One region of the Allobranchiibius sp. GilTou38 genome, then DNA from elsewhere that is predicted to be linked to it. Evidence: predicted binding sites of a transcription regulator. Region 1 holds the regulator's gene; each other region holds the start of a gene.

Region 1 (10,563 bases):
ACGATCGGCTCACACCGATCTCTCGCCGTCCACGCCGTAGCCCCGCCGAACGAGCCGCCCACCTGTGGGTAACTCGTGGACAACCGGGGGATATCCGCGCTGTGCCTTGGGATAACCCGGGTCGACCTGGGGACTACATGTGGACGACTTACATCGATGTAACTACTAGATGTAGGGATCGTATTCCGGTGGAGGGGGTGATGCAACCTTTAGAGACTGCCCGGTTTGCGCGGGGTCGTTCGTGCTGGTCAGAGGGCCGCCGAGGGCGAGACGGAGGCGGTGTCGGCCCTGCTACGGGGCGCCAGAAGGCGCGCGGCCGGACTCAGCGAGGCAGGCGCAGTTGCTCGCCGGCGAACACCTGCAGGGTGTTCAGTCGATTGGCGGCCTGCACCCGCTGCACCGCATTGCCGATCGGCAGCTGGGGGTAGGCGTGGTGGGCGACCGAGGACAGGGTCTGGCCCGACTGGACGACCACGGTGTCGTAGCGCTGCGCGGACCCGCCGCCCACTGCGGCACGGGCTCCCGCCACTCCCCCGACGAGACATAGGAGGAGAGCGCACAGCGTGATCAGCAGGCGACCGCGACGAGTGATGTGCATCGTCGGCGCAGGTGCATCCACGAGCACGGGCAGATCAGGGACCGCGCGCAGGTGGCCGCGACGGATGGACGCGGGCGCCGTACGTCGCGATGCGCCGGGACGACCCGGCAGGGCAGGGGTGGCGGGAGTGACCCAGCTGGGAACAGCGGTGACGGCACTCATGAGATCCTCCGATAACTCGTCGATCGTACGTGTGTGCGATCGATCATCTGTCTGATGTCTAGCACGCGCGTTCGAGAAAATCCAGACACGCCCCGAACAGATGTTTGGAAAGTGTGTCCGACTCTCGTAATCTCGTGCTCACCTGCAGAACTGAAACACCGACCACCGACAGCCCCTGCTCATCAGCTGTGAATCCGCGGAACGACGCCGAATACGGCGACTCATCGGCCCCGGGGGCGCAGCCGCACGGACACCTGGGGCGGGCGGTGACAGCACGATCCACTCGGAGAGGGACGGACGAAGACCATGGCCAAGGTGCACCAGATGCCCGAGCGCGACGACGACGGTTTGACCACCCGACAGCGGCGCGTGCTGGAGGTCATCCGCAACTCCGTGGACCGGCGCGGTTACCCGCCGAGCCTGCGGGAGATCGGCGAGGCCGTCGGCCTGACCAGCCCCAGCTCCGTCGCTCACCAGCTGTCGATGCTCGAGCGCAAGGGCTACCTGCGCCGCGACCCTAACCGGCCGCGCGCCATCGAGGTCATCTCACCGGACCAGGACAAGGACCAGCGCGGCTACCGGGGCGGGTCCAGCGTCACCAACGCGCCGGACGGTGACCTGAGCGTCGAGGACGAGACCGGCATCGGCGACCGGCGACCCAGTGCGTCGTACGTCCCGGTCGTCGGACGGATCGCCGCGGGCGGTCCGATCCTGGCCGACGAGGTCGTCGAGGACGTCTTCCCGCTGCCCAAGCAGATCGTCGGCGAGGGCGACCTCTTCCTGCTGAAGGTCGTCGGAGACTCGATGATCGACGCCGCGATCTGCGACGGCGACTGGGTCGTGGTGCGTCAGCAACCGACCGCGACCAACGGCGACATCGTCGCGGCGATGCTCGACAACGAGGCGACCGTCAAGACCTTCAAGCGCACCGGGGGCAAGGTCTGGCTGATGCCGCACAACACGGCGTACGACCCGATCGACGGCGACGACGCCGTGGTGCTGGGCAAGGTCACGGCGGTGCTGCGCAGGGTCTGAGCGACCCCGGGCGCCCGGCGCTCCTCAGGCGCGCTGGGCGCCCGGTGCGCCCACGGCCGGCGCTCCCAGTCGGTCCGCCAGCGCCGTCAGGGTGCTGCCCAGCGGCGCCTCGATCTTCAGGTCGGTCTCGCCGTCCCCGCGGGTCCATCCGTCGTTGATCACGATCACGGGCACGCCGATGCGGGCGGCGCGGCGCACGAACCGGTAACCGGACATCACCGCGAGCGACGACCCCAGGACCAGCAGCGCCGACGCCTCCTCGACGAGGCCGAAGCACTGCTCCACCAACGGTTTCGGCACTGATTCGCCGAACATCACGACGTCCGGTTTCAGCAGGTCCGAACCGCACACCGGACAGTCGGCCGTGACGAACGCGCGCACGATCGCCTCGGGCAGCGCGACGTCGCCGTCGGGCCGGACCGCGCCTCCGATCGCGCGGTCGAATCCGGGGTTGGCGTCGCGCAACCAGTCGTCCATGTCATCGCGGCGATGCGTGCTCGAGCAGGCCATGCAGACCACCCGCTCCAGGTTGCCGTGCAGCTCGAGCACCTCGCTCGCGCCGGCCGCCTGATGTAGCCCATCGACGTTCTGGGTGATGACGCTCGTCAGGGTGCCGGCGGCGAGCAGCCTGGCGACCGCGCGGTGGCCGTCATTCGGTCGGGCAGCCGCAAAGCGTGGCCACCCGACGTAGGAACGTGCCCAATACCGCTGCCGCGCTTCATGACTGGCGCGTAGCTCGGACACTGTCATCGGCTGCACCCGACGTACGCCGCGGGCGTCACGGTAACTCGGCAGACCCGATTCGGTGGACAGGCCGGCTCCGGTCAGGGCGACCAGCCCGCCATCCGCCAGGTAGCTCGCCAGTCCGTCCCACTGATCCGGGCGCACTCCCTCGGGCACCGGGGAGACCGCGGACTCGAGCACGTCATCAGTGTCGCACCGGCCCCGTGGCCCCGTGGGTGCGCGGGTGGCCACTGCGACGCAGGGCTGGTGCAGAACGAAAGCACGAAGATGGGTTCCGATGGATAACCTTCCATTATATGATCGGCGCATGATCGACGCTGCGGGCCTACGGGTCATCCGGGCCATCGCCGACGAGGGCAGCTTCACCGCTGCGGCCACCTCTTTGGGCTACTCCCAGCCGGCCATCTCCCAGATGGTGCGCCGTCTGGAGGACCGGATCGGCACCGTCCTGGTGGAGCGCCTGGGCCGCAGCGTGCGGCTGACCGAAGCCGGCGCGGTGCTGGCCCGTCACGCGGGCCCCGTGCTCAGCGCCCTCGAGGCCGCCGAATCAGAGGTCGCCGCGATCGCCGGGTTGCGCGCCGGCCGCGTCCGTCTGATGGCCTTCCCCTCCTCCTCCTCGACACTCGTCCCGCACGCGCTCGCGATGGTGCGAAAGGCCTACCCCGACGTCGAGGTGACCTTCACTGAGGCCGAGCCCCCCGAGTCGCTGGCCGCACTGCGGGCCGGCGAGTGCGACATCGCCGTCGCGTTCGCCTACGACGGTGCGCCGCTGGCCCGCGGCGAGGACGACATCGAGGCGTTCCAGTCCCGCAAGCTACTCGACGACGAGGTGCGCCTGGTGGTGCCGTCGGATCACCGGCTCGCCGGCGCCGCGTCGGTGCGGATGACCGACATGGTCGACGAGCAGTGGATCGCGGGATGCCCGCGATGCCGCGGACACCTGCTCTCCCTGGCCGAGCGCGCCGGATTCAGCCCGTCGGTCTCGTTCGAGACCGAGGACTACGTGGCGGTGCTCGGTTTCGTCGCCGCGGGCCTGGGGGTCGCCCTCGTGCCCGACCTGATCCTGCACTCGGCGCACAACGACGGCGTGACGATCCTGCCGATCAAGCCGACCCCCCGCCGGACCGTCTACGCCGTCACCACCCCCGACCTCACGCGCGTGCCCGCCGTCGCCGCGACCCTGGAGGCGCTGTGCGCGGCGTCCACCTCGGTGCGGTCGGCGGCACCGGTCGCCTGAGACTCCCCCACCCGCCCGTCAGGGCCTGTCGACGGTGACCCGCCCGTCGCGCACAGCCACGACCACGTCCCCTCCGCGGTCGGTGCGGTAGGTCGCTCCGGGCAGGCTCTTCAACAACGACAGCGTCGAGGGCGTCGGCAGTCCGTAGTCGTTGTGAGCACCGACGCTGATGATCGAGATCGGTGCGTGCACGAAGCGCACCAGGTCTGCGGACTGGTTGGCCGAGCCGTGGTGGGCCACCTTGAGCACGTCGAAGGGCGGCCCCGTCGGCTGATGACTCAGCTCGCCGTACACGGCAGCGCCCGCCTCACGCTCGATGTCACCGGTCAAAAGGATCCGCAGGCCGTGGGTACGCACGTCGAGGGTGATGCTCGCGTTGTTCTGGATCGAGCCGGCGTCGATCTCGCGGCTCGGCCACAGCACGACGGCGTACACCCCGGGCCAGTTCACGGTGTCTCCCGTGACCAGGGTGCGCACCGGAATGTGTCTCGCGGCGGCGAGCCGGTGCACCAGCGGGGCGTTGCTGGCCGCCTCCCGGGTACCGGGCGCGCTCGTCGCGACCACCGGCGTCACGAAGATCTCCCCGACGGATCGCCCCCGCAGAGCACCGGTCAGACCGCCGACGTGGTCGAGGTGGAAGTGAGTGAGCACGATCGCGTCGATACGGGTGACGCCGGCGCGCTGCAGGCAGACGTCGATGTGCTGCGGGTCGGGCCCGGTGTCGACGACGACGCCGTGCCCCGGTGTCGTGGCGAGCACCCCGCCGTCGCCCTGCCCGACGTCGCAGGAGATCCACACCCACCCCTGCGGCGGCCAGCCGAGATGCGGCAGCGGCCACGCCGCGGCCGTCAACGCCAGCGCGCAGCCGGCGGCCAGCGCCGGATGGGTACGAGCACGCCGCCATAACCCGACGCCGCCCCAGATCGCGAGCACGGTGAGCGCGCCGAGCAGGAGCGCACCGCCCAGCCCGCTCGGCCACGGCAGGACGCCGCCCGGCACCCGGGCGCCGACGTGGGCCACCCAGGCGATACCCCAGGCCGGGACGGCCGCGCACCAGGCCGGGACTGCGGCGACTGCCGGACCGAGCGGGCTCGCCAGCACGGTGACGACGCCGGCCAGGGTGGCCGGCTCGACGAAGACCGCAGCGAGCAGATTGGCGGGCACCCCGACCAGACTCACCGACGACTGCAGCAGCACGATCACGGGGGCGCACGCCGCTTGCGCCGCCAGCGGGATCGCGATCGCGTCGGCGACCGGTCGCAACCTGAGGGGCAGTCGCGCCGCCATCGCGTCACTCCACGGCCGGGCGAAGACCAGCAGACCCAGGGTGGCCAGGGCAGAGAGGGCGAACCCGTACGAGCGGGCCAGCCACGGATCCCAGGCCAGGAGTACGACGATCGCCGCCGCCAACGCGGACGAACCGACCCGGCGGCGTGACATCGACACCCCGAGCAGACCGACGACACCCATCACCGCGGCCCGTAGCACGCTCGGCTCGGGTCGGCACAGCAGCACGAACCAGCCGAGGACGAGCAACGCGAGCGGCGTACGCCACCGGCGCGGGACCCGGCACCAGCCCGCCAGCCAGCCCGCGCCGACGAGGACGAACGTGACGTTGGATCCCGACACCGCGGACAGGTGGGTGAGCCCGGTGGCGCGCATGTCGTCGTTCAACCGCGTGGACATCCGCGCGGTATCGCCCGTGACCAGGGCCGGGACCAGGCCGCGCGGATCGGCGGGCAGCGATGCGGTCGCGGCGCGGGTGTCGGACCGCAACGACTCCACCCACCGGGTCAGCGGACCGGGCCTGCCGACCACGCGCGGGGGCGATCGGGCGTCGAGTAGGGCCGCGACGTCGTCACCGGCATCCGCCGGTTGCAGCCGCCCCATGAACTCGATGCGGTCGTGCCAGGCCGGTGCCCGCCACGTGGGCCTGGCGAAGACCAGCACGGGGGTATCGGGGGTGCTGCGGGCGCCCCGCCCGACGACCGCATGCACCGAGGCGCGGTAGATGACCGTCGGTCGCGCCGGATTCGTCACGACGAGACGTGGGTCGGATTCGACGACGGCGGTCACCCGCACGATCGCCCGCTGAGCTGCCAGCGTCTCGACAGGGCCCGCGGTGCGGGCGCTCTGGTGGGCTGCCAATGCGCCGAGCAGCAGCGCGGTGCAGAGCCAGCCCAGGGCGATGCCCGCCCGCCACCCCGAGGAGCGGTGCCCGGGCCCGACGAGGAGGCACAGCACGCCGAGGACGAGGCATCCGATCGCGACGCCGAGGACCACGTTCACGGGTTGCGGGAGGGCCACCACGGTGCACGCCCAGGCCATGAGTGCCGGCACCAGCATCCGCAGGTCCAACGGCGGGCGCCCCACCGGCTCGCCGTCTCCTTTCGCCAGGTCGCCGGATAGGCGATCCGCGCTCATACCGTCACGTGCGGTCGTAGCCGCGCGAGCACCTTGTCGCCGATGCCACTCACCTCCCCCAGCTCGTCGACGCTGGTGAACCGGCCGTTCTGGGTGCGCCAGTCGACGATCCGCTGGGCGAGCACCGGTCCCACCCCCGGCAGTGCGTCCAGGCCCGTGACGTCCGCGGTGTTGAGGTCGATCACTCCCCCGGCCGAGGCGTCGGAGGAGGCGCCGCCCGCCGCCGTCACGGGCGCCGAGCCCTCGCCGCTGCCACCGCCCACGGCGCCCGGCGCCGGCGTCATCGTCTGGCCAGGCTTCGGCACCTGGATCTGCTCTCCGTCGGTGACCACCCGGGCGAGGTTCACGGCGGTCAGGTCCGCGGACGGCAATGCGCCGCCAGCGGCGGCAACCGCGTCCTGCACCCGTGCGCCGGCACGCAGCGTGACCACGCCGGGGTGGCGCACCTGGCCGATTACCTGCACGACGACGGTGGTCGCGGCCGAGGTCGTGGGCACTGCGCTCGGGGCGGTGGAGCTGCTGCCGAACCGGCTCACCCCGGCGGTGGTCGTGGCGGCCGACCGCGGGCCGCTCCCCGCGGCGACGGGCGTCGACGTCGCCGACGCGCGAGCGAGCAGCACACGTCCACCGAGGACCAGCCCCGCGACGAGCACCACGATCATTACCCCGAGCACCGCCAGCCTGCTCGGCGCCACCTGCGCGTCCCGGAGGGCGGCAGGCGTCCGTAACAGCGGAGCGTGCGGGCGGACGTCTCCGCTCGTCCCGGCGTGACGTCCTCCACCGCCTCGTCGCGCCAACCGGGCGGAACCCCTGGTCTCTCCCGCCGCCGCGGGCTGGATCGCCGGACGACGACTGTCGAGCAGTGACTCCTGCGTCGGCACCCAGCCGACCGGGCGTCGTACGGCATCAAGCTCGTCCAGGACCGCGGCCAGGCGATCGGGGGCGGCCTGTTCGGCACGAACACGTGGCATACGGGCACGCTAGGGATCTGGCCGCATGCCCGTCCGCCAGCGGACCCGCGGTTGTGGACAACCGCGCCCGCGCGGCGGGGATGTGGAGGAGAAGCGGTCAGGCGGATGCGCCGAGGATCGCCGAACGCGCTCCCAGGCGGGGACTGACAGCGGTCGCCAGGGTGCCGGGGCCGACATGTGCGCCGACCACGGCGCCGAGCTCCACGAGCAGCACCCGCCGTGCTTGCGGCACGGCCTCGGCCAGGGATTCCACGAGCTGCTCGGCGCGCTCGCGGGAGTCCAGGTGGTGCACGGCGATGTCGACGCCGTCGGGTCCGTCCATCGCGGCGGCCGCCTCCACGGCCCGCTCCCGCATCCGCGCGAGGGCCTTGCCGGTGGTGCGCACCCGCTCCAGCGGCTCGATCTGACCATCGGTCATCGTCAGCAGCGGCTTGATGGCGAGTGCGGAGCCGAAGAGCGCGGCGGCCTTGCCGATCCGACCGCCGCGGCGCAGGTACTCCAGGGTGTCGACGTAGAAGCCGACCGATGCCGCGGCCGCGTGGTCGCGCGCCACCTGGGCGACGATCTCCGGCGCGGCGCCGCCCGCCGCGACCTCCGCGGCCGCGAGGACGGCGTACCCCATCGCCATCCCGATGGAGCGGCTGTCGACGACGGTGACGGGCACCGGTGACTCCTCGGCGGCGATCTCCGCCGAGGAGCCCGTGGCCGACATCGCACCCGAGATGTGCACCGAGACGATGTGCCGGGCCCCGGCGTGCGCGAGTTCCTCGTACACCTCCAGGAACGCTCCCGGCGAGGGACGCGACGTCGACACCGGACGGAACGCCCGCAGCGCCTCCGCCACGTCGGCCGAGGAGATGTCGCGGCCCTCTTCGTACGACGTGCCGCCGATGACCACGTGCAACGGCACCACGCGCACGTGGTGACGGGCCGCCAGATCCCCCGGCAGGTACGCCGTGGAGTCCGTCACGACGGCGACGTTCACGCGTTCACCTCAGCCGGCCACGATGTTGACCAGCTTGGGCGCGCGGACGACGATCTTGCGGATCTGCTTGTCGCCCAGGCTTTCTCGGACCTTGGCGTTGTCACGCGCCAGCTGTTCCAGCTCGTCGGCGTCGATGCTCGGCGGCACCTCGATGCGGTCGCGCACCTTGCCCATGACCTGCACCACGCAGGTCACCGTCTCCTGGACGAGCTTGGCCGGGTCGGCCTGCGGGAACGCCACGAAACTGATCGTCTCGTCGTGACCGAGCGCGCGCCACAGCTCCTCGGCGAGGTGCGGCGCGAGCGGCGCGGTCATCTGCACCAGGGGTTCCACCACCGCGCGCGGCGACACGCCGGTGCGGGTCAGCACGTTGTTCAGCTCGATCAGCTTCGCGACGGCCGTGTGGAAGTGCAGGTGCTCGAAGTCGCGCCGTACGCTGTCGATGGTCAGGTGCAGCAACCGGTCCAGATCGGCGTCGGGCGCGTCGCCGACGACCCGCACAGCACCGGTCTCCTCGTCGATCACGTTGCGCCACAGGCGTTGTAGGAAGCGTTGCGAGCCGACGACCGCCCGGGTCTCCCATGGCCGCGACATGTCCAACGGACCCATCGACATCTCGTACACGCGGAAGGTGTCGGCGCCGTACTGCGCGCACATCTCGTCGGGTGTGACGACGTTCTTCAGCGACTTGCCCATCTTCCCGTACTCGCGGGTGACGGGCTCGCCGTCCCACGTGTAGGTCGTAGCGGCGCCTTCGCCCACCTCGACCACCTCGTTCGCCGGGACCACCTGGCCACGGGCGTCGCGGAAGGCGAACGCCTGGATGTAGCCCTGGTTGAACAGCTTGCGGAACGGCTCGCTCGAGCTGATCTCGCCCAGGTCGAAGAGCACCTTGTGCCAGAAGCGGGCGTACAGCAGGTGCAGCACCGCGTGCTCCACGCCGCCGACGTACAGGTCCACACCGCCCGGGTCGTTCGCGACCCCTTCGCCGTCACCGCGGCCGGGCCCCATCCAGTACTCCTCGCACTCTCGGTCAGCGAAGCGCTCGGTGTTGGCGGGATCGGTGTACCGGATCTCATACCAACAGGATCCGGCCCAGTTGGGCATCGTGTCGGTCTCGCGGGTGTAGGTCTTGGGGCCGTCGCCCAGGTCGAGTTCGACGTTCACCCACTCGGTCGCCCGGCCCAGCGGCGACTCCGGCATCGAGTCGGCGTCCTGCGGGTCGTAGGTCTTGGGCGAGTAGTCCGCCACCTCGGGCAGCTCCACCGGCAGCAGGTGCTCGGGGATCGCGTGCGCAGCCCCGTCCTCGTCGTAGACGATCGGGAACGGCTCGCCCCAGTAACGCTGCCGGCTGAAGAGCCAGTCGCGCAGCTTGTAGGTGATGGTGCCGTGACCGCTGCCGTGCTCCTCCAGGAACGCGATGATCGTCGCCTTGGCGTCGTCGACGTCCTTGCCGTTCAACGAGATCCGGTCGTTCGCGGAGTTGATCATCGGTCCGCTGCCGGTGTAGGCGGTGTCCTCGTTGTGACCCTCCGCGGGTTGCACGGTGCGCACGTGGGGCAGCCCGAACTTCTTGGCGAAGTCCCAGTCGCGCGGGTCCTCCGCGGGGACGGCCATGATCGCGCCGGTGCCGTAGCCCATCAAGACGTAGTCGGCGATGAAGACCGGGACGTGCTGCCCCGTCACGGGATTGGTGGCGTACGCGCCGGTGAACACCCCCGTCTTGGCCTTGTCGTCGACCTGCCGCTCCAGGTCGGACTTGCGGCTGGCCGCGGCTCGGTACGCCGCCACCGCCGCCCGCGGGTCGCTGGCGTCACCCGTCCACCGGGGATCGATCGCCTCCGGCCAGGTGTCCGGCGTGATCGTGTCGACCAGGGTGTGCTCGGGCGCCAGCACCATGTAGGTGGCGCCGAAGATCGTGTCCGGGCGGGTGGTGAAGACCTCGATCCCACCAGCGGATCCGGCCAGCGGGAAGGTGACGGCGGCGCCCTGCGAGCGACCGATCCAGTTGCGCTGGATGGCCTTCACCGACTCCGGCCAGTCCACCCGCTCCAGGTCGTCGATCAGGCGGTCGGCGTACGCCGTGATGCGCATCATCCACTGGGGCAGGTTGCGCCGGAAGACCGGGAAGTCGCCGCGCTCGGTCAGGCCCTCGTTGGTGACCTCCTCGTTGGCAACGACGGTGCCCAGGCCGGGCGCCCAGTTGACCGGCGCCGTCGACTTGTAGGCCAGGCGGCGCGCGTCGACCGCGGCGGCCCGCTCCGCCGCGGTCAGGTCGTCCCAGGAGGCGCCGGACGGCGTTGCCACGGTGCCCGCTTCGTACCCCGCGACCAGGTCGGCGATGGGTCGCGCCTTGCCCGCGCGCTCGTCGTACCAGCTGTTGTAGATCCTGGTGAAGATCCACTGG
Region 2 (10,563 bases), on a different contig from region 1:
CCTTCTGCTGTCGCTGATGGTGATCGTGTCGCTCATCACCAGTCCGCTGCTCGGGATCTACCTCGGCCGGTTCCCCTACTCGCGCTCCACGCTGGTGCTGGGAGCGCTCGGCGCCATCGTCGCGGTGTGGACCGCGGTGCTGCTGTGGCACGGGCGAGCGCCGCTGTGGCTGCTGATCGTGCTCGTCGCGGTGACCGCCGTCGGGTCGCCCGGCTCGATGATCGGCTTCGACCTCGCGCGCAGCTTCAACCCACTGGAGCGGATCGGCAGCGCCACCGGCATCGTCAACGTCGGCGGTTTCGCAGCCTCACTGGCCGCGGTCTTCGCCGTCGGGCTGGTGCTGGACCGGATCTGTCCGGGCGGACCGTCGGCGTACACGACCGCCGGTTTCCAAGGTGCGCTGTCGGTGCAGTACGCGGGGTGGGCGCTCGGGATCGCGATGATCGTGCGCTACCGCCGCAAGACCCGCGCCGTCGTGCACGGCGACGTGGACCGGTGGGCGCATCTCTTGCCCGCTCGCCACCGCTAGACCCCGACCTGCAAAAAATGGGGGTACGCGCGCGCCCGATCGAGCGCGCACGTACCCCCGATGTCGCGGCGGGTCAGCTCTCGGGCTGGGCCGCCTGCGAGCCGTCGCCGGCGCGGTCGATGCCGCGCGCGGTCTCGCCCGCTGCGTGGCCCGGCATCGCCCAGCGCGCGGTCGTCACGCCCTCGGCCTTCGCCTTGTCGAGCGCACCCTGGACGACCTTGTCGGCCTCCTCGACGCCGATCCAGTGCGCACCCTCCTCGACGCTCTTGCCGGGCTCGAGCGCCTTGTAGGTCTCGAAGAAGTGCTGCACCTCCTTCAGCAGGAAGTCGCTGACGTCGCTCAGGTCCTTGACGCCGTCCTGGCGCGGGTCGCCCGCGGGCACGCAGAGGATCTTGTCGTCGCCGCCGGCCTCGTCGACCATCCGGAAGACGCCGATCGCGCGGGCGCGCACGACACACCCCGGGAACGTCGGCTGGTCCAGCAGCACGAGCGCGTCGAGCGGGTCGCCGTCCTCGCCGAGGGTGTCCTCGATGTAGCCGTAGTCCGAGGGGTAACTCATCGCGGTGAACAGCAACCGGTCCAGCCGGATGCGCCCCGTCTCGTGGTCGACCTCGTACTTGTTACGGGTGCCACGGGGGATCTCGATGGTGACGTCGAACTCCATGCGACTTCCTCGAATCTTCGGGTGTGATGATGTCTGCGGCAGGCAGTCTCCCGCACCCGCGGGCCGATCGCGAAACGCCTGCGTGACGAGGGGGTGAGGATGCGCCGTTCCGGCAAGGTCGGGCTCGCCGCAGGGGGAGTCGTGGCCGCGTTGGCGGCGTACGCCACCCTCGACGTGTACGACGTGGTGCCCGGCGTCCTCACCCGTGCCGCGGCGACCCGACCGGCCGTGCCCGTGCCCGTGCCGGGGCACTCGACCGTCGGTCCGTCGGTCGCACCGCCACGCGCGCCGACCGCACCCGACGTCGCCGGCTTCGACACCGGACCCGAGCCCGGCGCCGCCTCCTTGAAGGCACGGATCCAGGCCGCACAGAAGGCCGTCGGTCTCACGTCCAAGGTCACCATGACCGTGCGCGACGCGACGACCGGCACGGACCTCTACGACCAGGGCGCGGGCACCGCGATGACGCCCGCCTCGACGACCAAGCTGCTGACCGCCTGGGCGATCTCGCACACCCTCCCTCTCGAGGGGACGTTCACCACGAAGGTCGTCTCGGCCGCTCCCGGATCCATGGTGCTGGTGGCCGGCGGCGACACCTGCCTCAACCCGAAGGCGGGCAACCCGAACGCCGTGTGCGGTCGCGCCGGGGTCGGGGATCTCGCGACCCAGATCGCCGCCGGGCTGAAGAAGCAGGGACTCAACTCCGTGCGTCTTGCGTACGACGCGTCGTACGCCCCGGGGCCGGCGACCGCACCCGGGTGGGGACAGGACCTGCTCGACATGGGTTTCACCACCCGGATCGCGATGCTCGGGCTGTCGACGCAGCACGCGGAGAGCGGGCCCGCCGTCGCGAACCCCGACGCCAGCACGACCGCCGCGCTCGCAACAGCCCTGCGGGCCAAGGGAATCGCGGCGACCGTCGGTACGCCGGCGACGGCTCCGGTCGGCGCGGCCACCGTGGCCTCGGTGCAGTCGGCGCCGCTGCTCGACCAGCTCGGTTACGCCCTGCAGGAGAGCGACAACGCGATGATCGAGTCGCTCGCCCGCCAGGCGGCGTACCGCTCGGGCACCCGGGCGGACTCCGAGGCGGCGCTGACCCGGTGGCTGTTGGCGCGCCTGGCCGCCGGCGGATTCGATCTGACCGGAGTGAAGCTCGCCGACGTCTGCGGCCTCTCCGACGGCACCACCCTGACGGCCCGGCTGCTCGGCGATCTGCTGGTCGGGGCGACCTCGGGCAAGGACCCGCAGTTCGCCCCGGTGCTCACCCGGCTGGCCGTCGGCGGCTGGAGCGGCACCCTGGGCAACCGGTACGGCACTCCCGCGACGAGGGACGGCGCCGGATGGGTGCGCGCCAAGACCGGCAGCCTGCCGTCGGTGAACTCGCTCGCCGGCACCGTGCTCGACGTGCAGGGACGGCTCCTGGTCTTCGCGATCATCAGCAACGGTCCGCAGCCGCAGGGACCCACGGGGGCCAGGGCGGCCATCGACACGGTGGTCACCGCCATCCACGAATGCGGCTGCCCGTAGGCCCGACTGCGGCGCATGTCGAGCGGTCCAGAGACGGGTGTGGACAACTCCTGGAGCATGCACCTCAACAAGGGGGATGTGGATAGAAATTCCTTGAATCATCATTATCTGCAAGGATATTCGCCACAGCAACCCTTGTGCAGTGTATCGAACAGGCGTATGATTCAGGGTAGATGGCAAGGGGTGCCATCACCGGCGCAGGAGGGGTCATGGCGCAGTCGACGAGCGATACGCATCGGCCTGCTGCGCCGGGTGCCGGTGCTCGGTTGATGGCTTTGCTGGGCGAGTTCGCCACCGCGTTGGAGGAGTGGCCGGTTGCCCTGTGGCAGCTGGACGAAGCGGCGCTGGGTGAGGTGGTCGGGTCGATGCTGCGGATGGGCAGCCGGATGGAGAACGTCGCTGCGTTGGCGACCGCGGATGCGCTGGGCCGCGGGACGGTCGCGAACTCCACCGCGACAGGGGCACCTGCGTGGGTGGCCCGGCAGGCGGCGGGTGTGGAACCGACCGTGACCCGTCGGGTCGGGAGGGTGGGGGTGGACTGTGCCGATCCCCGCAACCACGTCGTGGTTGACGCGTTGGCGAACGGGGCGGCGAGTGTGCCGGTCGCCGACGTGGCACTGCGGGAAGTGCCGCGGATCCTGCCCCGGTTGCCGACCGCGGACCGTGATGACCTGCTCGGCCGCTACCTGAGCCTGTCGGATCACGGGTGTCGGACGCTGCGGCAGTTCAGCACCCGGATCTTGGGGCAGTACGCCCCCGAACGGCTGGTACGGGACGAGGAACATCAGCAGGACTGCGAGTCGGTCTTCTGGGCCGACCTACCGTCCGGCCTGACCCGGTTCGTCGCCGAACTCTCAAGCGGTCACGCCGCGGTGGTCAAACAGGCCCTGCGCGCGCTGTCCGCGCCCGCACCGCAGCCTTGTGCCACCGGCACGGGCGACCCTGACGGCGTGCCGAATACCGGGACGCTGCTGGAAACCGCGACCAGTGCGCCCGAGCGCGACACCCGGACCCCGGCCAAGCGGCGCGCGGATGCCTTGGTGCGCCTGATCGACACCGCGGCCGGCGTGTTGGACGGCACCAGCCCGCGGCCCGTCGGGGAGTTCGGCGGGACCGCCAAGATCCTGGTCACCCTGGATTACAACACCCTGTACGAGGGGCTCCGGGACGCGGGCCAGCTCGGCCAACACGGTTCGGACGAAGACGGATTTGCCCCGACGTACCTTCCGGGCATTGGGCGCACTACCGACGGCGATCACCTCGACGCCGGCACTCTGCGCCGACTCGCGTGCGACGCGGATCTCATCCCCGCAGTCCTCGGCACCGAGTCCGAACCCTTGGACGTCGGCCGCGCCAAACGCCTGTTCACCGGGGGCCTACGGACCGCGATCATTCACCGGGATCAGCACTGCACCTTCCCCGGTTGCGACCGGCCACCGGACTGGTGCGATGCGCATCATGTGCGGCCCTGGTGGGCCGGCGGCGAGACAACACTGACTAACGCAGCCTTGCTGTGCGCCAGGCACCACACGATCGTGCACCGCGACCTGCTGACCGCCACCGTCACGAAGACCGGCGTCACCTGGGACCTCACCCCAGGCCTCATGCCCACCCGACCCGGCCAAGGACCCGCCGCATGACGCTGACGGTGTTCACATCCGTCGACGGATGTGAACGCCGTCAGCGTGCGTTACAACCGATCAAGCGATCAGTAGTGCGTGACCTTGTCCCAGAAGCCGCACTGGTGCAGGGATGCGATCGACGCGGCCGGGCTCACCGAGCTGGACCCGGCGGGCCGCAGCTCCATCACCGGCTTCGAGTACGTCCGGTAGAGCGGCCACGCCGGGGTGTAGTCCGCCATCGGGTTGCCGGTGTGGGCGAAGTAGGTCCACTCCAGCAGCAGCTGGGTCTGCAGGGCCTTCTGGTTGGGATCCAGCTTGGAGGTGTCGAAGTGCACCAGTCCGTTGGTCTCGCTGTGCTGGGCGCCGAGGATCTCGGTCAGTCCCTCGCCGGCCGGATTGTCGGCGTCGTCGTCGATGTCGGCGTACGTCGGGATGTAGCGCGACACCTTCGCGTCCGACTGCAGCATCGGGCACACCGACGCCGAGTCGGCCATGATCGTGCGGTAGGCCACGAACGGCGAGGTGTAGCGGATCAGCGGGTAGAGCCGCTCCACCGTCGCAGCGAGCCCGCCGAACTGCTCACGGACGAGCAGCCGGTACTGGGCCGGCGTCTCGGCCACGACCGGGTGCAGTCCGGGGGTGTTGGTGTAGACGCCGCCGTTGAACTCGTCCCGCCCGATGTCGGTGATGAGATCGACCTTGTTGACGTGACCGGTGGCGAACGCCTTGGCCGGGGACATGGTCAGCGTGGTGCCGTTGACGATCGGGCCGATCGTGCCTCCGGCGGTGGGCTCGACGAACTGCCCGCCCGCGGAGACCAGCTTGTCGACCGGGACCTTGCGCAGGCACGCGGCGACGTCCGCCACATCGCCGCAGCCGACCTTCTTCGCGTACTGCGCGCCGGTCCTCTGGGCCTGCGCCTCGGTGTAGTACGTCGACTTGCAGTCGGCCTTCGACCACACGATGTTGTTCTGGTAGTTGTAGTAGCCGCTGACGCTGATCGCGTGCTGGAAGAGGCCCTTCGCGGTCGGTGAGGCGACCTGATCGCAGGTGCTGGCACCGCCGGCCGACTCCCCGAACACGGTGACGTTGCCCGGGTCGCCGCCGAAGCGGGAGATGTTCTGCTTCACCCAGCGCAGCCCCGCCTGCTGATCCTGGATCCCGTAGTCGCCGGAGTGCGCGCCCAGCGCCTTGTCGGCGAGGAACCCCAGGATGCCGAGTCGGTAGTTCACGAAGACGTAGACGACCTTGCCGGTGCGCACCAGGTTGGAGCCGTCGTCCGTGCGGGCCTCGCCGAGGAAACCGCCACCGTGGATCTCGTACATCACCGGCAGCCGCTCGCCCGGCTTGGCGCCAGCCGGGATCTGCACCTTGACGTTGAGGCAGTCCTCGGTGGTGTTCGTCGTGGGAGGCGACCCGGGCGGGAACCCCGGGCTCGGACACTCCTGCACGGGAGTCGTCGACCGGATGGTCGTGGTTCACGCCTTGTGCGGCACCGGAGCCTTCCAGCGCAGGTTCCCCACCGGCGCCGCGGCGTAGGGGATGCCCTCGTACGTCGTCACCCCGTCGGCCGTCGTACCGCAGACGGCCCCCTTGGTCGTGTGGACCAGGGTGCCCGAGCTGCACGCGGGCGAACTGGTCGCTGCCGTGGCCGCTGGCGTCAGCGAACCGGGAGCTGCTGCCGTGATTGCCACGGCGGCCGCGATCGCAGCCGTACCGGCCAGGGCGGCGTGCACCGACCGTGCTGGAGTGTTCATGGGGTGACTCCTTCGAGGTCAAGGTGTCGGCTCGGGGCGGGTCGGCACCGAAAAAGGGGACGGCCCGACGGCCACCCCCGGCGAAAGATCGGTGAGCGATCTTTCAACCCGCCACTCTGCGCCGGTCGCCACGATGTGGTCAAGATCACACGCGGAGCGGAGCGGAGCGGTCGGTGGTGTGGCCGAGGAGCGGATCGCGGCGACGCGACGCGACGCGTCGGTGACGGCGCTCGGCACGGTCGACGGCGTTCGAGGACTGTCGTGTCGACCGACGCGAACACCGGCAGGGTGGCCGCGCGCCGCGCAGCCGCGGCATACGGTTGAGGGCATGGCCACTTCGGGACGCTCGTACGTCGACTGGGATCTCGCGCGCACGACGGGTCGACGGCTGGTGAGCGACGGCCCCGAGACCACCGCGAAGGACGCCGCGGCCGTCGTCGCGGATCTGCGCCAGGCCGCGGCGAACGCCTCGCAGCCGGTCGCCGACACCGCACGGATGGACACCGGCGGGGCCGCCCGGTCCGACGTCCACGTGGTCGACCGCGGCGGGTGGATCGACGTGAACGTCGACTCGACCGCCGCGCTGCTCTCCCCGGTGCTGGAGAAGGCCACGGCCAAGAAGGCCGCCGGGCCCGTCGCGATCGCGGTCGGCGCGAAGATCACCGGCGCCCAGATCGGGGCGCTGCTCGGCTTCGTGGCACCCAAGATCCTGGGCCAGTTCGACCTCGCGCCGGGCGGCCGCCCGAGCCTGCTGCTGGTCGCGCCCAACATCGTCTCCGTCGAGCGTGAGCTGAACGTCGACCCGACCGACTTCCGCAGTTGGGTGTGCCTGCACGAGGAGACCCACCGGGTGCAGTTCACCGCGGTGCCCTGGTTGCGCGGGCACGTCATCGACCGGTCCCGCGGGTTGATGACCGACCTGATGCCCGACCCGGATGACCTGCAGGAGCGGTTGCAGCACGCACTGAAGGCACTGCCCGACGCCGTGCGAGGTGGCGGCAACGGCCTGATGGACCTGTTCACCACGGCCGAGCAGCGCGAACAGTTGGCCTCGCTCACCGCCGTGATGTCGCTGCTCGAGGGGCACGCCGACGTGGTGATGGACGACGTCGGCCCGAAGGTCGTGCCGAGCGTGGCCGAGATCCGCCGCAAGTTCGACCAGCGACGTAAGGGTGCCGGCGGCGTGGACCGGCTGCTGCGCCGTCTGCTCGGCCTGGAGGCCAAGATGCGCCAGTACCGCGACGGCGCGGTCTTCTGTCGCGCGGTCATCGACAAGGTCGGCGTCGACGGGTTCAACGCGGTGTGGTCCTCGCCGGACACCCTGCCCAGCGCGCGCGAGATCGAGGCACCCGCCGACTGGGTCGCCCGCGTGCACGGCTGAGCACGTCCCCCGCACGAGATGCCCGGCCCGCACCCCGCCGTCGCCGCGACCCGCCTCGCCGTACGACGAGCCGTCGCCGACGCACCCGCCGGGAGCCTGGTGCTGGTCGCCTGCTCCGGTGGGGCCGATTCCCTGTCGCTGGCGGCAGCGGCGGCGTTCGAGCTGCCCAAGCAGGGTCTGCGAGCCGGCGCCGTGGTGGTCGACCACGGGCTGCAGGCCGAATCGGCCCAGGTGGTGCGGAGCGCGGCCGACCACTGCCATGCGCTGGGCCTCGACCCGGTCGAGGTGATCCGCGTCGAGGTCGCGACCGCCGACGGTGACGGCCCTGAGGCGGCGGCCCGCGTGGCCCGGCACGCGGCGTTCAGGGCCGCGCTCCTGCGCCACGACGCCACCCGGCTGCTGCTCGGCCACACGCGCGACGACCAGGCCGAGACCGTGCTGCTGCGGCTGGCACGCGGGTCGGGCACCCGCGCCCTCGCCGGGATGGCGGCCGACGGGCCGGGGCCGCTCCGGCGGCCGTTCCTCCTGAGCGTGGGAAGGGCGCAGACGCGCGCTGCCTGTGCCGCCCTGGACCTGCCGTGGTGGGACGACCCGCACAATGAGGACCCCCGCTTCACCCGCGTCCGGGCCCGCCGCGCGCTGCAGCTCCTGCAGGACGACCTCGGACCGGGCCTGACCGACAACCTGGTCCGCACCGCGATCCTGGCCCGGCAGGACGCTGACCACCTCGACGCGCTCGCGGCGGTCGAAGCGCAGGGCCTCGGTGAGTCCCCCTGGCACGTAGAGGATCTGGAGTCCCTCTCGGACGCGTTGCGCACGCGCGTCTGGCGGCTGCTGATGGCCCGCGCCGGCGCGACCGCCGCGGATGTGGCCGCCGTGCACGTGGCGTCGCTCGATGAGTTGGTGACGCGGTGGCGCGGACAGGGAGCGGTAGACATACCAGGTGGCCTGCGGGTGGCTCGACGTGAGCGGCTGATCGAGGTCGCGCCCCGTCCGGTTGAATAGCGCCATGGATGCATCCGACGCCGGCACCGACCTGGACCACGTGCTCTTCACGGAGGCTCAGATCCACGACAGGCTGCAGGAGCTGGGCGACCGCATCTGGGCCGACTACAAGGACAAGGACCTGTTGCTCGTCGGGGTCCTCAAGGGCGCGGTCCTGGTGATGGCCGACCTGATGCGCACGCTGCCCGGCTCAGCGCCGATGGACTGGATGGCGGTGTCGTCGTACGGATCGGGCACCAAGTCCTCCGGCGTCGTACGGATCCTGAAGGATCTGGACACCGACATCTCCGGCAAGCACGTGCTGATCGTCGAGGACATCATCGACTCCGGCCTCACCCTCAACTGGATCCGCAGCAACCTGCTCTCGCGCGATCCGGCGTCCCTGGAGATCTGCACGCTGCTGCGCAAACCGGACGCCGCCAAGGTCGCGATCGACTGTCGCTACGTCGGATTCGACATTCCCAACGAGTTCGTCGTGGGCTACGGGCTCGACTACGACGAGCGCTACCGCAACCTGCGCGACATCGGCACCCTCGCGCCGCACGTGTACTCCTGAGGCGAAATTCCCTGCATACTCCGCGGAACGTATGACGCACAGCGTGCGTTGGACGTATCGATGCCGTGTCAAGTCTTCGGGCGGGCGCGGTTTAGGATCGTTCGGTCCTCGGTTGTCGGGCTCCTTGCCCGCCGAGCGCCCATGAGCAGGAGGTACGGGGACCACCCCGGCACATGTTGACTATGAAGCGCCTCGTCAAGAACCCCGGCATCTGGATCGTCCTGGTCGTGGTCGTCGGATTCATGATCTACACGTTCGGCAAGGTCGGCGGGTATCAGCAGATCGACACCTCCCGCGCCGAGACACTGATCTCCACCGGCAAGGTGGAATCGGCCAAGCTCACGCCCGACGCGATCAACCTCACCCTGAAGAAGGGCGACGAATTCAGCGGCGACGGCGTCAAGGACGCCTCCCGCGTGCAGTCCAACTACGTCAGCGCTCGCGGCAGCCACCTCGTCCAGCTGCTGGAGAAGACCCCGCCGAGCCAGGGCTTCACCGACGACCCCGGCAAGCAGAACGTCTTCGTCAGCCTGTTGCTGTCGATCCTGCCGTTCATCCTGGTCCTCGGACTCTTCTGGTTGATCCTCAGCCAGATGCAGGGCGGCGGATCGCGGGTCATGCAGTTCGGCAAATCCCGCGCCAAGCTGGCGACCAAGGACATGCCCAAGGTCACCTTCCACGACGTGGCCGGTGCCGACGAGGCCGTCGAAGAGCTGGAGGAGATCAAGGACTTCCTGCAGGCTCCGAAGAAGTTCCTCGACGTCGGGGCGAAGATCCCCAAGGGCGTGCTGCTCTACGGCCCGCCCGGCACCGGTAAGACGCTGCTGGCGCGCGCCGTCGCGGGTGAGGCAGGTGTGCCGTTCTACTCGATCTCCGGTTCGGACTTCGTGGAGATGTTCGTCGGTGTGGGTGCGTCCCGTGTCCGCGACCTGTTCGAGCAGGCCAAGGCGAACTCCCCGGCGATCATCTTCGTCGACGAGATCGACGCCGTCGGCCGGCACCGCGGTGCGGGTCTCGGCGGTGGCCACGACGAGCGTGAGCAGACCCTGAACCAGCTGCTGGTCGAGATGGACGGCTTCGACGTCAAGACCAACGTCATCCTGATCGCCGCGACCAACCGCCCGGACATCCTCGACCCGGCGCTGCTGCGCCCGGGCCGCTTCGACCGGCAGATCGCGGTGGAGGCCCCCGACATGGCGGGCCGTCACCACATCCTGCAGGTGCACGCCAAGGGCAAGCCGATGGTCGACGACATCGACCTGCTGACCGTCGCGCGTCGTACGCCGGGCTTCTCCGGTGCCGACCTGGCCAACGTCCTCAACGAGGCGGCGCTGCTGACCGCCCGCAGCAACGCGCAGATCATCGACAACCGCGCGCTGGACGAGGCGATCGACCGCGTGATGGCAGGTCCGCAGAAGCGGACCCGGGTGATGAGCGCCAAGGAGCGCAAGATCACCGCCTACCACGAGGGTGGTCACGCCCTGGTCGCGTCGGCGCTCAACTACACCGACCCGGTCAGCAA
Region 3 (10,563 bases), on a different contig from region 1:
CCCGTCGCCCAGGTGCTTCTCCAGCGCATCGAGGGTGCGCGACATCCGCTCACCGCGGTCGAACCCGCTGATCGCGTGCAGCAGGATCGAGGCGTCGAGGGTGCCGCTGCCCGGGTACCACTCGTACGCGCCGAGCTCCTCGTTCCAGCAGTTCTGCTCCACCCACTCCCTGATCGCGTCGGCCTCGTGGCGCCACCGGTCGACGCTGCCGGGGATCTGACCGATGTCGGCCATGTGCGCCGCGTGCTTCAGCGCCTGCCAGCAGCCGAGCTTGGAGGTCGTGTAGTGCCGTTGCTCCGGCAGCTCCCACATGCCGGAATCGGGGCTGCGCCACTGGTCGCACGCGAGATCGGCGACCGTCGTCAGCAGCCGGCCGGTGCCCTCGTCCAGCACGTTCCCGTTGTCGACGTAGAGCTGCACGATGCTGAAGATGTCGCCGTAGATGCCGAGCTGCAACTGAGTCTCGGCCTGGTTGCCGGACCGCACCGGCCCCACGTTGCGCCATCCGGGGACGTCGTAGGTGTGCAGCTCATCCTGGTGCTGGGCGCCGTCCAGCCGCTGCAGCACCTGCGGCTGTGACCCCTGCTCGCGCAGAATCCGCAGCATCCAGCTGATGGCACCGTGGGTCTCCTCGCGCACGCCGAAGCGGAAGAGCGCCGTCAGCGAGAACGCCGTATCGCGCACCCAGGAGTAGCGGTAGTCCCAGTTCTTGTCCTTCGTCAGCGACTCCGGCAGCGACGTCGTCGCGGCCGCAGCGAGCGCGCCCGTCGGCGCGAAGATCAGCTGTTTGAGCATCAGGGCGCTGCGCTGCACCTCCTCCTGCCACGGGCCGTCCCACCCGAACGCCTCGCTCCACGTGCGCCAGTTCGCGATCGTGCGGTCCACGCCGTCGTCGATGTCCTGTGGGGTGGGCAGGTAGAGCGGTTCGCTGTCGGTGCTGGTCAGGCCGAGCAGGTGTCGCGAGCCGGGACTCGTGCGGTAGTCCACCGCGATCGAGCTCGTGGTCACCTCCACCGACTCCTCCGCGAGTGTGCGCACGGCCATGGTCAGCCCATCGAGTCGCAGCACCTTGCCGTGCACCGAGTCGTAGACCCAGGGCGAGGCCGTGTTGAGGCAGGTGCCGGGCACGACGTGCGCCCGCAACAGCACATTGCCCTCCAAGCCGTCGATCCTGCGCCCGAGCTCGCACCAGGGCAGCCGGCCGGCGAGCCCGGTGTTGAGCGAGTCGGTCACCCGGGCGCGACCGCTCGCGGTGGTGTAGGTCGTCTCCAGCACGTTGGTGCCCGGCACGTAGCGGCGTTCGATGGTGGCGGGCTCCACCGGCGCCAAGGCGATGCGCCCGCCGTTCTCGGCATCGAGCAGCGCGGCGAAGGGCGGCGCCGAGTCCAGATTGGGCAGCGGCAGCCAGTCGATACAGCCGTCGCGGGCGATGAGCGCGATCGTGCGGCCGTCGCCGATCGAGGCGTAGTCGCGCAGATCGGCGTACCCGGCGTCATCACGCCCGTCGAGCGGCCCGGGCACGGGGTCGCCCCCGTGCCAGAGCGCCTGAACCCCACCGTTCATCCAATGGGGAGCGGTCACGGTGTGGGCATGCCGCCGTTGACGTGCAGGGTCTCCCCCGACACGAAGCTGGACTCTGCGGAGGCCAGGTACACGAACGCGGGCGCGAGGTCCGCCGGCTGACCCGCCCGACCGAGCGGCGTCGACTGGCCGAACTCCGGCAGCTCCTCCTGCGGTTGACCGCCCGCAGTCTGCAGCGGCGTCCAGACCGGGCCGGGCGCCACGACGTTCACACGGATCCCCTTCGGTCCCACCTGCTGGGCCAGGCCCTTGCAGAAGGTGTTGATCGCAGCCTTCGTGGTGGCGTAGTCGAGCAGGTTCGGCGAGGGCTGATAGGCCTGGATCGACGAGGTGCCGATGATCGCCGAGCCCGGCTGCAGGTGGGGCAGGGCCGCCTTCACGATCCAGAACAGCGCATAGACGTTGGTCTTGAAGGTGTCGTCGAACTGCGCGGAGCTGAGGTCGGCCAGGTCCTCGACATGCTGCTGGCGGCCACCGTTGGACACCACGATGTCGATCCCACCCAGCTCCCGGACGGTGGTCTCCACCAGTGAGGTGCAGTAGCGCTCGTCGGTCAGGTCGCCGGGAGCGAGCACCGCCTTGCGACCGGCCTGCTCCACCAGAGACTTGATGCGCTGAGCATCCTTCTCCTCCTCGGGAAGGTAGGAGATGACGACGTCCGCACCCTCGCGGGCGAATGCGATGACCGTCGCTGCGCCGATGCCCGAGTCACCCCCGGTGACCAGGGCCTTGCGGTCCCGCAGCCGACCGCTGCCGCGGTAGGTCTCCTCGCCGAGGTCGGCCGGGTTGTCCAGGTCGGCATCGAGACCGGGACCGTCCTGGTACTGAGCGGTCGTGTCGATGTCGGCATACATCTTGGTCGGGTCGGTCAGGGTGTATTGATCAGCCATGCATCTCAGTATGTACACCCGACCGCCGATTCGTGGTCGCGCCCGGGGCGCGCGCATGCGCCGACCCGTATCGCTCTACGAGATCGGCCGGGGCAGATTCCTCGGATCTCAAGGTGGCGCGCGTACATTCTCGATCCATTGCACGGGAAAACCATTGGATTCTCGGGGGTTTCGAGTGACCGGACACGCCACGAGCTGCACTACACCGCGGCCCGAATCGATCTGCAATCAAGCAGATTTCGTCCTCGCACTGGACCACTTGCGACGCCGCGCCGCAGCAGGGGCATCGCGGCAGCGCATCGGTCTGGACAGCCTCGTCCGGACGACCGGCATCCCCCGGTCCTCTCTGCACGGCTATCTCGCCGGGACGTCGTTGCCGCCGGCGGACCGGCTCGACACCCTCGTCCTGGCCCTCGGCGCCACCCCGCGGGAGGCGCACGAATGGGCGCTCGCGCTCGACCGCCTCTTCGACGGCGTCCTGACCCGTCGCATCCGCGCGGACGAGGATCTGCAGCTGCCCACGGAGAACGCCCGCGTCCGCAGCCGGCGTGCCAGAGGACTGCACACCGTTCCGGTGCTGCTGCCAGAGCGTCGCCGAGCGGACAGCGGCACCGGTCCCGTCGTCGTCCAAGCCTGTGTGTGCTGCACGTGGGCAGGCACCCACACGTACGCCGAGCCGAACGCCCGCTCGTGCCGCACCGGCTTCCTGCACGCCGGCAACAACTGGTTCCTCGGGCAGACGCACGGGACTGCGGATGCAGGCGACTCGGGCGCGCCGGTGGCTCAGATATGGCTCTACACCCAGGCCGACATCGCGTACGACTCCGACGGCGGCTGGGGATGGGTCCCGGCCAATGTCGTGGCGAACGCCGCATCGCACGCGCCGCTCCCAGGGCTCCCCTATCTCGAACGTCCGAGAATGTCCGACGCGTCCATCCGGTAGCCGACCGCTGCTGATGTGCTGCCCGCGCTCCTCCCCACCAGCGACCGGGACTGCGAAGGCGGCACATCATGAAAGAAGATCAGCTCCACCCCGGAGTCACCACGCGACCGAGGATCCTGACCGTCCTCCTCGGACTGCTCCTCACCTCGGTCGCGACGTTGTCCCTCGGATGGTCCACCCCGGCGCACGCCGCCGACGGGTGCACCGCGGGGCACAACGCATCGGGCCAGAGCGTCTACTACTGCGGGGTCTGGGTGCCCTCGGGCGGGATCCCCGTCTACTCCAGCACGTCGCAGGGCTCCTCGGTCATCGACCACCTGCACAGCGGAGGAACGGCGAACTGGTTCTACTGCTCGACCTCGGGCGGCACCGCGACCGCCTCCGGATACAAGTCCACGAGCTGGGCCCGCTCCGTGGGCGACGACAACGGCGCCATCGGCTACGTGCCCGCCGTCTACTTCAGCGGCAGTGAGAACTATTGGGCCGGACTGCCGAGCTGCTCGGGCGGGACCGGCTCGTCGGGCAGTTCCTGTCACTCCGGCACCAACAAGTCGGGCACGACGGTGTCGTACTGCGGCATCTGGACGCCGTCCGGCGGAACGCCGATCTACGCATCGACCTCCTCCGGATCGGGGGTCGTGGACCACTTGAACACCGCGGGCACCGGCAACTGGTTCTTCTGCGAGCAGAAGGGCTCTTCGATCACGGTCGGTGGGTACACCTCCTCCGACTGGGCCAAGACCATCGGCGACGATCACGGCGCCACGGGATACGTGCCGGCGGTGTACTTCACCGGCTCGCAGAACTACTGGGCAGGGATGCCCGCGTGCTCGACGCCCGCGCCGCCGCCCTCGGACGACAGCTGCACGCTCGGTCACAACCCCTCGGGCGGGACCGCGTACTACTGCCCGGTCTGGGTGCCGTCCGGCGGGGTGCCGCTCTACGGCTCGACCTCGACGTCCTCCGGCGTGGTGGACCACCTGCACACCGGCGGTTCGGCCAACTGGTTCTACTGCCGGGTGAACGGCTCCACCGCCACCGTCGGCGGCTACAGCTCCTCGAGCTGGGCCAAGACCATCGGCGATGACAACGGCGCCACGGGATACGTGCCGGCGGTGTACTTCACCGGCTCACAGGACTACTGGGTCAACCTGCCGTCCTGCGGCAGCGGCTCCACCAACCCGACGCCGCCCTCCCCGCCGAGCAACGGCGGCGCCAACACCAACGGCAGCGCGTGCGGTACGGCGTACACCGGGCTCCCGGGTCTGACGCTGAAGATGATGCAGCAGGCCTGCCGGGTCACCGTGACCAGCGACTCGATGTACAAATACAGCATCTACGCCTGGGACGGCGGCCACGGCTCGACCCCCGGCCCGACCTATGGCTCGTGCGACCCGAGCAACGGCGCTCCGAACGACTGCCACGTCGACGGATTCGACTGCTCCGGCCTCGTGCGATGGGCCTACTACCAGGCCACCGGGGTGGACGCGCTCGACGGCTACACGTGGGGCCAGTGGTCCAAGGCGCTCGCCCTCCCGCACAAGGCCGTCATCAACGCTGCCAGCCACGGCGGCTCGGGCCAGGTCGACAACTACCTGTCGCAGCTCAAGCCCGGAGACATCCTCTGGTACGGCCAGAACGCGGGCGAGCACGTCGCGATCTACATGGGCAACGGCAAGCAGATGAACGCCTACCAGTCCGGCGACCACGACGGCATCACCAGCGTCACCACCGGCGACACCTTCTGGGGCGCCGTCCGGATGTGGTGACGCCACCCCTTCACCACCCCGCACACCCCTCACAGATCGGAGAACGGCTCATGTACAAACGCATCGCAGCAGTCTCGGCGCTGGGCCTCGGCGCGCTGGGTTTCGCCGGCGTCGCCCCCGCCCACGCCGCGGGCAGCACCGTGCACGGCTGCGCCTACGGCTACGTGTGCATCTATCCCCAGAACGCCGGCTGGAACGGCGACCACCCGTCACTGCGGTACTACCACTACGGCACGGACAACCTCAGCAATCAGGTCGGTTACCACTACGTGCTCAACAACCAGTACAACGCCGGCCTGGCGTTCTGCACCGGTTACAACGGCAAGAGCTGCAACTCCGGCCTCGGCAACTGGGGCGAGTCACACGCCAAGGGCGCGTCCTGGAACAACGTCTACCTGACCCCCATCAACTCCATCGAGCTCGGACCGTACGGGCCGTGAGGGTCTCGTGACCTCACCCGCCCGTCGCACGACCCCTACCCCAAGGAGCATCAGATGAAGAAGGCACTCACCCTCGTCCTCGCCACCGGCGCACTGGCAACCTTGCCGCTGTCGGTCCCGATCGCGCAGGCCCACGCAGCGACTGCCAGCTACAGCTGCTCGATCGACAGCTACGGCGCCGTGCAGACCGCGGACTGGCTGAAGGTGCACAGCAGCCCGAGCACCAGCTCGGGCACGGTCGGACAGGTGAAGCGCGGCACCCTCTTCCACTACTGCAGCTCCTCCGGTCGCTCCGGAGGCGGCCACTACTGGGTCTACGGCTACGGATACAACGGCTCGAAGAAGCTGACCGGCTGGGTGGCCAGCGAGTACCTGGCCCACCCGTGACCCGCGCCGTCCGCAGCGGGATCTAGCTCGCAGACCAGGGAAGGGACCGCGCCACCGGCGCGGTCCCTTCTCTTGACGTTCGAGGGTTGTCGGTGGTCGGTGATTGACTTCATACATGAGTTCGACACCGGGTCTCGCAGCTGTCAGTAACAGCGCGGACAGCCCTGTGCCTGCTGCACTTTCGGTAACGGACCCGTTGAATGAGGTCAGGGCGATCTGCGGGCGGTTGAACGCCGCACACGCCGACCTGATCGACCTGGTCACCGACCTGGTGCGCGAGGAGTCGTGGGCGATCGGTGGGATCCGGTCCCCCGAACACTGGCTGACCTGCTTCGCCGGAGTCTCCCCCGCCACCGCCCGCGACCTGGTCCGGATCGCCACCCGGTCGGTCGAGTTGCCCGCCCTGTCCCGCGAAGTGCACACCGGTCGGCTGTCGCTGGGTCAGGCCGCCGTCGTCGCCGCGCACACCCCGGTCGGGTACGACCAGGCCGTCGTGGACCTGGCCGTGCACGCCACCGTGCCTCAACTACGCCGTGCCCTGGTCAAATACGACTTTTCCGACCAGCCGGACACCGACAGCCCCACCCCACCACCGGACCCGTTCTCCATCGCGGCGCAACCCGCGGAACTGTCGATGCACTACGACCACGACCGGTTCCACCTGACCTACTCCGCACCCGCCGACATCGGAGCCCTCGTCGAACAAGCCCTCATCGAAGCCAAAAACGCCCTCTTCCTCGCCACCAACACCACCGACACCAAAGACGACGGGCGGCGAGTGCGTCTCGCGGACGCGATGGCACACCTGGCGACCCGATCCCTGCACGCCGGTACCACCGAGATTGCCGGACGGGCCGAGAAGTTCCGGATCTACCTGCACCTCGACACATCGGGCCAGGGCTGGCTCACCAAGCGCGGCGCCCTACCCCCGCACCTCCTGAGGAAGTGGACCTGCGACGGGCTCGTGCAGCCCGTCTGGGAAACCGGCGGCACACCCGTCAACGTCGGACGAACCCACCGCATCGTCCCGCGCCGCACCCGCCGCCTGATCGAAGACCGCGACCGCGGCTGCGCCTACCCCGGCTGCGCAGCGGTCCACCACCTGGAATGCCACCACATCGTCCACTGGGCCGACGGCGGCACCACGAACATGGCCAACCTGATCAGCCTGTGCCCCCACCACCACGACCGCCACCACACCGGCGACTACACCATCCACCCCGAACCTGGCAGACCCGGCAGACCCGCACGGTTCCGATTCGCCACCCGCCACGGCCACCCCATCGAACCCACCGTCGCCACCCCACCCGACAGCCCCGAACCCACGGCAGCACCGCGCTACACCGGCCCCACCAACGAGATCCTCCACCTGGACCAGGTCAGATTCCGCCGCCGCAGCAGTGGCCAGCTCAGGCAGTGAGCACGCTGTCCGCTGGACGACCACGGGCCGCAGGCCTCCCAGCGGGTGGGTGATGATGGATGTATGAGCGAGACACCGCGCCTTCGTTACAGGTTCATCACCGGCACCGACGACCAAGCCTTCTGCGAGCGGGTGAGCACCGCCCTGAACGAGGGCTACGTGCTGCACGGATCCCCGGCGCTCACCTACGACGGGACGCGGGTCGTCACCGGGCAGGCCGTCGTCCTGCCGACGCCCGCCGACGGCTCGGTGCAGAACGCATGACCGAGGGGTACGCCGGCGATCTGACGCCTCAGCAGGCGTGGGAGCTGCTCGCCGCGCATGACGACGCCGTGCTCGTCGACGTCCGCACCACCGCCGAATGGGCGTACGTAGGTGTCCCGGACATCACGGGCCTGGGCCGGGAGACCGAGTTCGTGGAGTGGGTGAGCTTCCCCGACGGATCGTCGAACCCGCACTTCGTCGACGACGTGCGCGAAGCCGGGGTCACCCCCGGCGACGGACGACCGGTGGTCTTCCTGTGCCGCAGCGGGCAGCGCTCGATCGGTGCCGCCAAGGCCGCGACAGCGGCGGGCCTCGGGCCGGCGTACAACGTGCTCGAGGGTTTCGAGGGCGGCCTGGACGACGCGGGGCACCGCGGCGGCGGTGGGTGGCGCGCGGCCGGACTGCCCTGGAAACAAACCTGATCCATGAGTGAGCCACGACCGAAGCCAGCGCTGCCCGAAGGATTGCGCCCCGCGACGTACGCCGTCCGCGGCGGCCAGGAGCGCACCGGATTCGATGAGACCTCCGAGGCGCTGTTCCTCACCCAGGGCTACGTCTACGACCGGGCGGCCGATGCCGAGGCTGCGTTCGCCGGCGACCTGGACCGGTTCATCTACAGCCGCTACGGCAACCCGACGGTGTCCACCTTCGAGGAGCGGCTGCGCCTGATCGAAGGCGCACCCGCCTGCTACGCGACGGCGACCGGAATGTCGGCCGTGTTCACCTCACTGGCCGCTCTGGTGAAGCAGGGCTCGCGGATCGTCTCCGCGCGAGCCCTCTTCGGCTCCACGGTCGTGATCTTCGAGGAGATCCTGGCCACGTGGGGCGTGCGCACCGACTACGTCGACGGCCACGACCTCGCTCAGTGGGATCAGGCCCTTGCCACTCCCGCCGACGTGGTGTTCTTCGAGACCCCCACCAACCCGATGCTCGACATCATCGACATCGCGGCCGTCTGCGAGCTCGCGCACGCAGCCGGCGCGACCGTGATCGTCGACAACGTCTTCGCCACCCCGGTGCTGCAGCGGCCGATCCCGATGGGTGTCGACGTAGTGGTCTACTCCGCGACCAAGCACATCGACGGGCAGGGCCGGGTGCTGGGCGGGGCGATCCTCGGCAGCCAGGACTACATCAACGGCCCGGTGCAGACCATGATCCGCAACACCGGGCCGAGCATGTCCCCGTTCAACGCCTGGGTGCTGCTCAAGGGTCTGGAAACGCTCGACCTGCGAGTCCGAGCGGCGAGCGCTGCTGCCGCCGACCTGGCGCAGTGGCTGCAGGACCGACCGCAGGTGGCGTCGGTGCGCTACCCGTTCCTGCCCTCACACCCGCAGTACGACCTGGCCCGCCGCCAGCAGGACGGCGGGGGCACGATCGTCACCTTCGATCTGGCGACCAAGGACGACGACCCGGCCGCCGCGAAGGCCGCGGCGTTCGGGCTCTTGGACGAGTTGCGCATCATCGACATCTCCAACAACCTCGGCGACGCGAAGTCGATGGTCACCCATCCTGCGACCACCACCCACCGCAAACTCGGCCCGCAGGGGCGCGCCGCGGTCGGCATCGGCGAGGCGACGGTCCGACTGTCGGTGGGACTGGAGGACGTCGAGGACCTGCGCGAGGACCTGGCGCGGGCGCTGCACAGCTAACAAGTGGGGTCGTCGCGCGCCCTATCGAGCGCGCAACGACCCCATCCGTGTGCGGAGGGCGCGTCAGTCGAGGATGGCGTCCACGAATGCCACCGGGTCGAACGGCGCCAGGTCGTCCGGCCCTTCCCCGAGTCCGACCAGCTTGACCGGCACGCCCAGCTGACGCTGGATCAGCACGACGATGCCGCCCTTGGCGGTGCCGTCCAGCTTGGTGAGAACGACGCCGGTGATGTCCACCGCCTGGGCGAAGACCTCGGCCTGCCGCAGACCGTTCTGCCCGGTCGTGGCGTCGAGCACCAGCAGACACTCGTCGATCGCGCTCTGCTTCTCGATGACGCGCTTGACCTTCGACAGCTCGTCCATCAGACCGACCTTGTTGTGCAGCCGGCCGGCGGTGTCGATGATCACCACGTCCGCCTCGACGTCCGCGGCGTCCTTGACCGCGTCGAAGGCCACGGCGGCGGGATCGGCCCCCTCACGGTCCGAGCGCACGGTGGGCACGCCGACCCGCTCGCCCCAGGTCTGCAGCTGGTCGGCGGCCGCCGCACGGAAGGTGTCGGCGGCACCCAGGACGACGTCCTTGTCCTCGGCGACGAGCACCCGCGCGAGCTTGCCCACGGACGTGGTCTTGCCGGTGCCGTTGACGCCCACGACCATCACGCACGCCGGTCGGTCACCCACCCGGGTGGCCGCGATCCGCCGGTCCATCGTCGGATCGACGAGTTTCAGCAGCTCCTCATGCAGCCAGCCCTCGAGCTGTTCGGGGGTCGCACTGCCCTCGACCTGCACCCGTCGCTTGAGCGCGTCCACGAGCTCCGTGGTGGCCTCGACCCCGAGATCGGCGCCGAGCAGGGTGTCCTCGACCTCCTCCCAGACCGCTTCGTCGAGCTGACCGCCGGCCAGCAGGCCGAGCAGGCCCTTGCCCATCGCGTTGTTGGAGGCCGCGAGGCGCGAGCGCAGGCGGCCCATCCGGTTGCGTGCCGACTCGGGGCGCTCGATCGCGACCTCGGCGGGAGCGGCCGGTTCGGGCTCGACCGGGGGCGCGACGACGACCGGTTCGGGTTCGGGCGTGGGCCGCGGGGTGGTCGGTGGTGCGGGCGGTTCAGCGGTCTTGCTGGTGTCGATCCTGGCGGTGCTGCCCGCCTGGTAGGTGTTGGCGCCGCGCACCTTCTCCTCGCGCGGCGGCGCGGGCGGAGCCGCCGTGCGGCGGCGCGTCGCGC

What was found. The regulator LexA, encoded in region 1, represses DNA repair genes until DNA is damaged. The targets are predictions, from matches to a motif close to TCGAACANNTGTTCGA.
Region 2: a site for LexA is predicted at 2,868-2,883, ahead of JOB34_RS04585 (HNH endonuclease signature motif containing protein). Genes of this name have one in related genera too.
Region 3: a site for LexA is predicted at 6,120-6,135, ahead of JOB34_RS01950 (HNH endonuclease signature motif containing protein). Genes of this name have one in related genera too.

The regions. Positions count from the first base shown of each region.
Region 1 is NZ_JAGEKN010000001.1:10,017-20,579, reverse strand. It holds gene JOB34_RS00070 (hypothetical protein) at 323-760, opposite strand; gene lexA (transcriptional repressor LexA) at 1,067-1,795, shown strand; gene JOB34_RS00060 (NAD-dependent protein deacetylase) at 1,820-2,719, opposite strand; gene JOB34_RS00055 (LysR family transcriptional regulator) at 2,847-3,776, shown strand; gene JOB34_RS00050 (ComEC/Rec2 family competence protein) at 3,795-6,200, opposite strand; gene JOB34_RS00045 (ComEA family DNA-binding protein) at 6,197-7,171, opposite strand; gene JOB34_RS00040 (DegV family protein) at 7,269-8,156, opposite strand; gene leuS (leucine--tRNA ligase) at 8,166-10,563, opposite strand, start outside.
Region 2 is NZ_JAGEKN010000005.1:229,831-240,393, reverse strand. It holds gene JOB34_RS04600 (MFS transporter) at 1-529, shown strand, start outside; gene JOB34_RS04595 (inorganic diphosphatase) at 603-1,193, opposite strand; gene dacB (D-alanyl-D-alanine carboxypeptidase/D-alanyl-D-alanine-endopeptidase) at 1,293-2,720, shown strand; gene JOB34_RS04585 (HNH endonuclease signature motif containing protein) at 2,990-4,360, shown strand; partial or broken gene JOB34_RS04580 (carboxylesterase family protein) at 4,429-6,099, opposite strand; gene JOB34_RS04570 (zinc-dependent metalloprotease) at 6,428-7,480, shown strand; gene tilS (tRNA lysidine(34) synthetase TilS) at 7,499-8,485, shown strand; gene hpt (hypoxanthine phosphoribosyltransferase) at 8,490-9,041, shown strand; gene ftsH (ATP-dependent zinc metalloprotease FtsH) at 9,218-10,563, shown strand, end outside.
Region 3 is NZ_JAGEKN010000004.1:18,421-28,983, forward strand. It holds gene JOB34_RS01920 (glycoside hydrolase family 15 protein) at 1-1,563, opposite strand, end outside; gene JOB34_RS01925 (SDR family oxidoreductase) at 1,578-2,471, opposite strand; gene JOB34_RS01930 (hypothetical protein) at 2,731-3,414, shown strand; gene JOB34_RS01935 (NlpC/P60 family protein) at 3,483-5,183, shown strand; gene JOB34_RS01940 (hypothetical protein) at 5,234-5,623, shown strand; gene JOB34_RS01945 (hypothetical protein) at 5,678-6,010, shown strand; gene JOB34_RS01950 (HNH endonuclease signature motif containing protein) at 6,207-7,430, shown strand; gene JOB34_RS01955 (DUF1737 domain-containing protein) at 7,494-7,694, shown strand; gene JOB34_RS01960 (rhodanese-like domain-containing protein) at 7,691-8,116, shown strand; gene JOB34_RS01965 (O-succinylhomoserine sulfhydrylase) at 8,120-9,343, shown strand; gene ftsY (signal recognition particle-docking protein FtsY) at 9,407-10,563, opposite strand, start outside.